2 regions of the Rhizobium sp. CB3090 genome follow, and region 2 is predicted to be linked to the other one. Evidence: predicted binding sites of a transcription regulator. Region 2 holds the regulator's gene; the other holds the start of a gene.
What was found. The regulator LexA, encoded in region 2, represses DNA repair genes until DNA is damaged. The targets are predictions, from matches to a motif close to TGTTCNNNNTGTGTTCNG.
Positions count from the first base shown of each region.

Region 1: QA646_RS09590 (ribonuclease) is a predicted target of LexA. The motif match lies at 1,457-1,474, and genes of this name have one in related genera.

Region 1 covers NZ_CP121662.1:1,981,729-1,985,141, forward strand. The annotation lists gene ettA (energy-dependent translational throttle protein EttA) at 1-566, opposite strand, end outside; gene QA646_RS09590 (ribonuclease) at 692-1,441, opposite strand; gene QA646_RS09595 (alpha/beta hydrolase) at 1,611-2,543, shown strand; partial or broken gene QA646_RS09600 (EamA/RhaT family transporter) at 2,626-2,739, shown strand; gene QA646_RS09605 (CaiB/BaiF CoA-transferase family protein) at 2,758-3,413, shown strand, end outside.
Region 2 covers NZ_CP121662.1:1,310,460-1,313,872, forward strand. The annotation lists gene QA646_RS06420 (ComEC/Rec2 family competence protein) at 1-1,085, shown strand, start outside; gene lexA (transcriptional repressor LexA) at 1,066-1,788, opposite strand; gene QA646_RS06430 (DUF2721 domain-containing protein) at 2,178-2,669, opposite strand; gene QA646_RS06435 (mechanosensitive ion channel domain-containing protein) at 2,776-3,413, opposite strand, start outside.

The DNA.
Region 1 (3,413 bases), 670 kb from region 2:
GCGTCGAGATGGTTGGTCGGTTCGTCGAGCAGCAGCAGGTCCGGCTGCGAGAGAAGCAGGCGGCAAAGCGCGATACGGCGGCGCTCACCGCCGGAAAGGCTGGTGACTTCGGCATCGCGCGGCGGGCAGCACAATGCTTCCATCGCCATCTCGACCTGACTTTCCAGATCCCAGAGATTCTGGCTGTCGATGATGTCCTGGAGCTTGGCGCCCTCTTCCGCAGTCTCGTCGGAATAGTTCATCATCAATTCGTTGTAGCGATTGAGGATTTCGGTTTTCTTGGCAACGCCTTCCATGACGTTTTCGAACACCGTCTTGTTGGGATCGAGCTGAGGCTCCTGCGGCAGGTAGCCGATGGTGGCGCCTTCGGCCAGCCAGGCTTCGCCGGTATATTCCTTGTCGAGGCCGGCCATGATGCGCAGCACGGTCGACTTACCGGCACCGTTCGGGCCGAGAATGCCGATTTTGGCGTCGGGATAAAAGGAGAGATGAATATTTTCCAGAATCTTCTTGGCGCCATAGGCCTTATTCAGACCGGCCATATGATAGATGAACTGACGTGCCATAGCTTGGGTTACTCCACAGGCGGATAACATTGCGAATTGTGCCGCTATGTAGGCGAAACCCCGCCCCCGGGCAACGGCGAAACCTTGTCCGAGGGCATTTATCCGCGCCGAGCCGCTGCTGGATGTCAGAAACCCGCCGCGTCCACGACGCCCTGATCACAGCCGAACGATGTTTTGCCGGCACTCTGGATCAGTTGCTCAAGTCGGGGCTCGCCTTCTGGCGACGGCTGGATGGCATCTTCAGACAGGCCGATCGTCAGTTCCGAGATCACGCGTACCTTGCCGACCTGGCGGCAGCTCATTTTCACGCGATCGCTGGCGCCTGCGCCAAAGCTTTTATTAAACGCAGCCTTGATGGCTTCGGCATCGAGCGTCTTGCCGATATTCTGCGCGAAAAGATCGCGCACGGCAGAAGTGTTGAGTTCGTTGATCAAGCCCACTGCAGTCCCGAAATAATCATCGGCGCTGAGCTTGGTGCAACTGCCATGCTTGATCCACTCATGCCGTTCCAGACCGGATTGCGTGCCGGGCATGACTTTATCCAGCGAAGCCTTAGTTTCCGCCGACAGTTGAACAGCCGGCAGATCTTTCCAATCGCTGCTGCGATCGGACTGCTTCAGATCATCGGAAACATCGCAATATTCCTGCCGCATCGGCCAAAGACCATGCAGCGAAAAGTTCTTGGCGTCGAAATTATTCGATGATTGATTTCGGCATTCTGCCTTCTTTTGGTTCGTCGCGCAGAACGCGGGTTCCCAACTTGCCGCCAGAATAAAGCGCGTTCGCCCGTGGCTATTCTCCTCAGCCACGGCGCTCGTCACCATCACCATCGCAGCCCAGACCGCAACTGCAAACCCTTGAAGCCAAGGCCTCATTTCATACCTCCAAAACAGAACAATATGAGAACAAATAAGCAGTTTGATCGGCAGCACGCAACCCTAAATCGCAACGACCGCGAAAATTTATTTCTGTGAGCTTCACTAACCGCGCATTGCAATCGCGGCAGCGATGACCTTTCGTCCCGATGGGGAGGAAACGTGCATCATGTTTGCCGAAACGAAGCGTCTGAATAGTCCGACAGGTGCGACACTCGCCTATCATCATGCGCCGGCAGAGGGCGATGTCCGTGGCGTGCTTCTCATCAGCCACGGCCTTGCCGAACATTCCCGTCGCTACGAACGCTTTGCCGGAGCGATGGCGGCGCACGGATTTCACGTCTACGCCCATGATCATCGCGGCCATGGCGAGACGACGGCTGCCGACGCCCCACTCGGCCGCTTCGCAAGGCGCAACGGCGTCGATGCGGTCATTGCCGATGTGATGGCGATCCGCGAGCTTGCCGCGACTGCCCATCCCGGTCTGCCAGTCATCCTCTTCGGTCACTCCATGGGTGGTTTGATCAGCCTCAACGTGGCGGTGACTCATCCCGATAAGTTCGACGCCGTCACGGTTTGGAATTCGAATTTCAATCCAGGCCTTGCCGGGCGCGCTGCGCAAGTCATCCTGAAGGCGGAACGCATGCTGAAGGGCTCCGATGTCCCGAGCGGGCTGCTGCCAAAGCTGACCTTCGACGCCTGGGGCCAATCCATTGCCAATCGCCGCACCGAATTCGACTGGCTGTCGCGTATTCCGGAAGAGGTGGATAAGTACATTGCCGACCCGCTCTGCGGCTTCGACGCGTCGGTCTCGCTGTGGCTAGATGTTTTCGAGCTGACTTTCCGCGCACAGCAAAGGGATCACCTCGATCGGCTTCGGCGCGACATGCCGATTCATCTCGTCGGCGGCGAGCGTGACCCCGCGACGAACAATGGAAAAGCGGTCTCCTGGCTGGCAAACCATTTGAAAAAGGCCGGATTTTCGCATATCACCATGACCATCCATCAGGACATGCGGCACGAGACTCTGAACGAGATCGGCGCGGCCGGAGCCATCTCGGATTTTGCGAGCTGGTGTAAACAGGTGACTGCAAAAGTCTGATTCCCATAGGAATATTCGAATGAGGGCCACCGGCAGTTCCCCGCCCCGTTTGCATCAATCGGAGCTGACAGATATCTGATAAAAAGGGGTCGGGATATCCATCATCATCGCCTCCGGCCTTTATATTCTCTGGCGCGAGCGCCGCTTTGCTTCCAAGCCCGTATCCGATACATCTGAGAGTACGTTTACGCCGTAGCCGCCCGTCTGGACCGACATGACCGATCATAGGACTAAGAAACCGCCGCTTTCCGGCATTCGCGTCATCGAACTGGCCCGCGTTCTTGCCGGTCCCTGGGCTGGGCAGATGCTGGCCGATCTCGGCGCCGATGTCATAAAGGTCGAGAATCCCGATGGAGGCGACGACACGCGCCAGTGGGGTCCGCCCTTCGTCGAGGGAAAGGATGGGGAAAACCTGTCCGCCGCCTACTACCACTCCGCCAATCGCGGCAAGCGTTCCGTTGTCGCTGATCTCAAGACGGAAAAAGGTCAAGCCCTCGTTCGACGGCTGGTCATGACCGCCGATGTGCTGATCGAGAATTTCAAGCTTGGCGGCCTTGTCAAATATGGCCTCGACTACGAGAGCCTGAGGAAGATCAATCCCAAATTGGTCTATTGTTCGATCACCGGCTTCGGCCAGACCGGCCCTTATGCCGGTCTCGCAGGCTATGATTATATCGTCCAGGGCATGTCCGGCTTCATGTCGATCACCGGCGAGCCGGATGGCCCGCCGATGAAAGCAGGGGTCGCAATCGCCGATATCTTCACCGGCATCTATGCCGTTTCCGCGATTGAAGCGGCCCTGATCCATGCGCTGAAGACCGGCGAAGGCCAGCTTGTCGATATGGCATTGCTTGACGTGCAATCCGCCGT
Region 2 (3,413 bases):
GGTTCCGGCTCATGCGTCCGCTGCTCTTGGTCTCGCGCTTCTTCGGAGGCATATTGTCGACTTCCTTTATCGGCGGCGCATCGACCGCTATCTTCTCGATAGAACATTTTCACCGATTGGCGACATATGGTCTTCTCGCCAATCTGGCGGCGATGCCGGTCGTCTCCTTTATCATCATGCCATTTGGCATGGCGGCTACGATGCTGATGCCATTTGGCGTCGATGCTCCATTCTGGCAGGTCACCGGCGCGGGACTTGATGTCGTCATCGCCATTGCCAAAACGGTCGCCGCTTGGGGTGGCAATATTCCTTTTGGCCGGCTACCGGTCTGGCTGTTTCCGACGGTCATAACCGGCTTCTTGCTGATGACCTTGCTGAAAACACGATTGCGGCATGCGGGTGCGCTTGTGATCCTCGGTTCGGTCGCCGTCGTGACCCTCAGCCCCGGTGTCCCAAAACCCGATCTGATGATCTCCGAGGATGGCACGCTGGTCGCCTTGCTGCGCAATGGTGCGTTGACGACCAATCGTGAAAAACCGCCCGATTTCATCTTCGGGCAGTGGCAAAGAGCCCTGGCGATCACTGAGCAGCAACCGCCGATGATGCTTCCGCCCGACAGCCAGCTCCCTAAAATCAGCAAATCGGACAAGCATCGCCGCCTGAGTTCCGAAGAACAGAGCGCAGTTCGAAAGGCGATGGATGCTGCACTGGACGATGCCGGGCAGGGCGGCTTCGCCTGCCAGAAAGGTGCGTGGTGCGTGGCAATGCTGGAGAATGGTGAGATGCTTGTCACCATTGAAGACGCTGCCTATCTCGCTGCGGCCTGCGACACTGCCAATATTGTCGTCACTCCCGTACGGCTGCGTCTGGATCGCTGCCGCTCCGGCGCGATGCTTTTTACCGGCGCAACGCTACGCCGGACGGGAGCTATCGAAATGAACCTCAGCGCCGACAAACCAGCAATAACGACTGCGTTCGACAATCTGACGCGGCCATGGAGCCTTCATCGCGCCTATGACTGGCGAACGGGCACTTTCGGAGCGCCGATCGCACGGGTGTCACCGGTCAGTGATAGCGGCGAATGAGGCCGACAAGCTTGCCTTGCACCTTCACACGATCCGGCCCGAAGATGCGGGTCTCGTAAGCAGGGTTCGCCGCTTCAAGCGCGATCGAGGCGCCCTTGCGACGAAACCGCTTCAACGTCGCCTCCTCATCATCGACGAGAGCAACGACGATGTCGCCAGGATTGGCAGTCGTGGCATTGCGGATAATGACGGTATCGCCGTCGAAGATGCCGGCATCGATCATCGAGTCACCCTTGACCTCCAGCGCATAGTGCTCGCCGGAGCCAAGCATGTCGGCGGGAACGGTGATGTCGTGGGTATTGTTCTGGATGGCCGAGATCGGAACGCCGGCGGCGATGCGGCCCATGACAGGGACCGAGACCGAACTGTTGTTTTCCTCATTCACTGGCCTGCTGGGAGCGGGTGGCGGCACAAGCTGCGGCTTGCCAAGGCTGCCCTCGATGACGCTTGGCGAAAAGCCGCGGCGCGGCTGTAGGCTCGGGCTATAGGCCTCCGGCAGCTTGATGACCTCCAGTGCCCGGGCCCGGTTCGGGAGGCGGCGTATGAAGCCGCGCTCTTCCAAAGCTGTGATGAGACGGTGAATGCCGGACTTGGACGCAAGGTCCAGCGCATCTTTCATCTCATCGAAAGATGGCGGAACACCGGACTCCTTCATGCGCTCGTGAATGAAGAGAAGCAGTTCCTGCTGCTTGCGCGTCAACATCGTTTTGAACCTCGGGACTGAGAAGGCGTCGTGAAACAAATCCAGAACGAACACTATATGTTCCATATGTGTTCCGCAAGCCCTTAAATTTTGGTGAAGATTTTGTAAGCGCATCAAATAAACGGGAACATAACAAGTCCTGGCCGGATGGATTTTCCCGATGTCTACGCGCTAAGCGGCGGAAATATATGCGAAAACTCGCAGCGTAAAATTTCGCCGGTCGGAAGCGACCCATCCCAAAAGCAATGAAAAGCCGCGTTGTTTGCTCAATAAGCTCTTTGGAGGACGATGCTCTACGAACGATGGAGAGCAAGCTGCAGATTAGGCAAGGAAGATCGGATTTCAGAGCGGCTGAGACTGGCGCAGTCACTAGTAAATTGGACCTGATTTCAATAGGTTGATTCCTTTCTCGAACTCCTGTGCCTATGTTCGAGCAAGGTGCGATCGTTTGCGATCTGCCTCAGCATGCTGTGCCCAGCCAGAATCATTTCGAAGAGGAAGGCCACAAAAGCGCCCATGAGCGCGATGACGGCAAGGCCGAAGAACCAGAGCAGCATCTGCTCGCGGAATTGCTGGCGAATCGCTCCGCTCATGAGGCCGAGCGTCGCAAGGCATGTGCACACACCGGATGCCGTGCCGAGCAGGACAGCAATCTCGAGCGCCAATGTTCGCCGCCGCAGATAGTAGAGTTGCAGCAATCGCGTTTCATCCGGGTCCTCCGAGGTCACCCGTTCGAAAAGGCTGTTGACCCGGTCGGAGACGCGAGCGAGCCTGGCCGAGAAGACATTCAGACACCCGGCAGTGCCGGCCAGCAAAAAGACCGGCGTCAGCGCTATTTGAATAACGTGTGCGGCAGCAGACGTTAGCTGGTCGTTCAGCACGCTTGATCTCCTTCCTATCCAACGTTGTCCGCTATCAGGTTCGGGGAGTTGCTTCGCCGAGGAAGCGCCTCAGTGTGAGCGAGGGGGCCGATCTCACGCGAATGTTTCACGTCGGTGGCGCCGGCGATTGTGGCATCTGTTCAGCGGTTCTCTTTTTGTGCATCGTCAAAGCGGCGGCAGCGACGTCGGATTTCTCCTCCCCGCCCACTTGGACAGTCGGCTGAGCGAATTCGATACCGTTTTCCATGAAGGCGTCGCGGATCATGGTATAGGCTTGCCGCCGGATGTAGGTTTGCCGACCGGGAAGGACGGTGAAGGCAAAGCTCAGTTCGATACCGAAGTCGCCGATCTGTTCGACGCCCTTCATTTTCAGGGTCTCGAGGATTTGCGGCCCGATTTCCGGATCTTCCTTCAGCTGCTCTCCGATTTGCTTCGCGATCTTTTTCGCCTTGGCCACGTCGGTGTTGAAGGGAACCCGCAGCAGGAATTTGTCGATCGCCCAGTCGCGGCTCATGTTCTGAACGGCGCCCAGTTCGCCGAATGGAACCGTGAACACCGGACCGCGATGATGCCGAAGCCTGACGGAACGCAGGCTGAAGGATTCCACCGTTCCCTTGTAACTGCCGCTCTGAATGTATTCGCCAACACGGAAGGCATCGTCCATGAGGTAGAAAATGCCGCTGACGATATCCTTGACGAGCGTTTGCGAGCCGAAGCCTATCGCAACGCCGAATATTCCGGCGC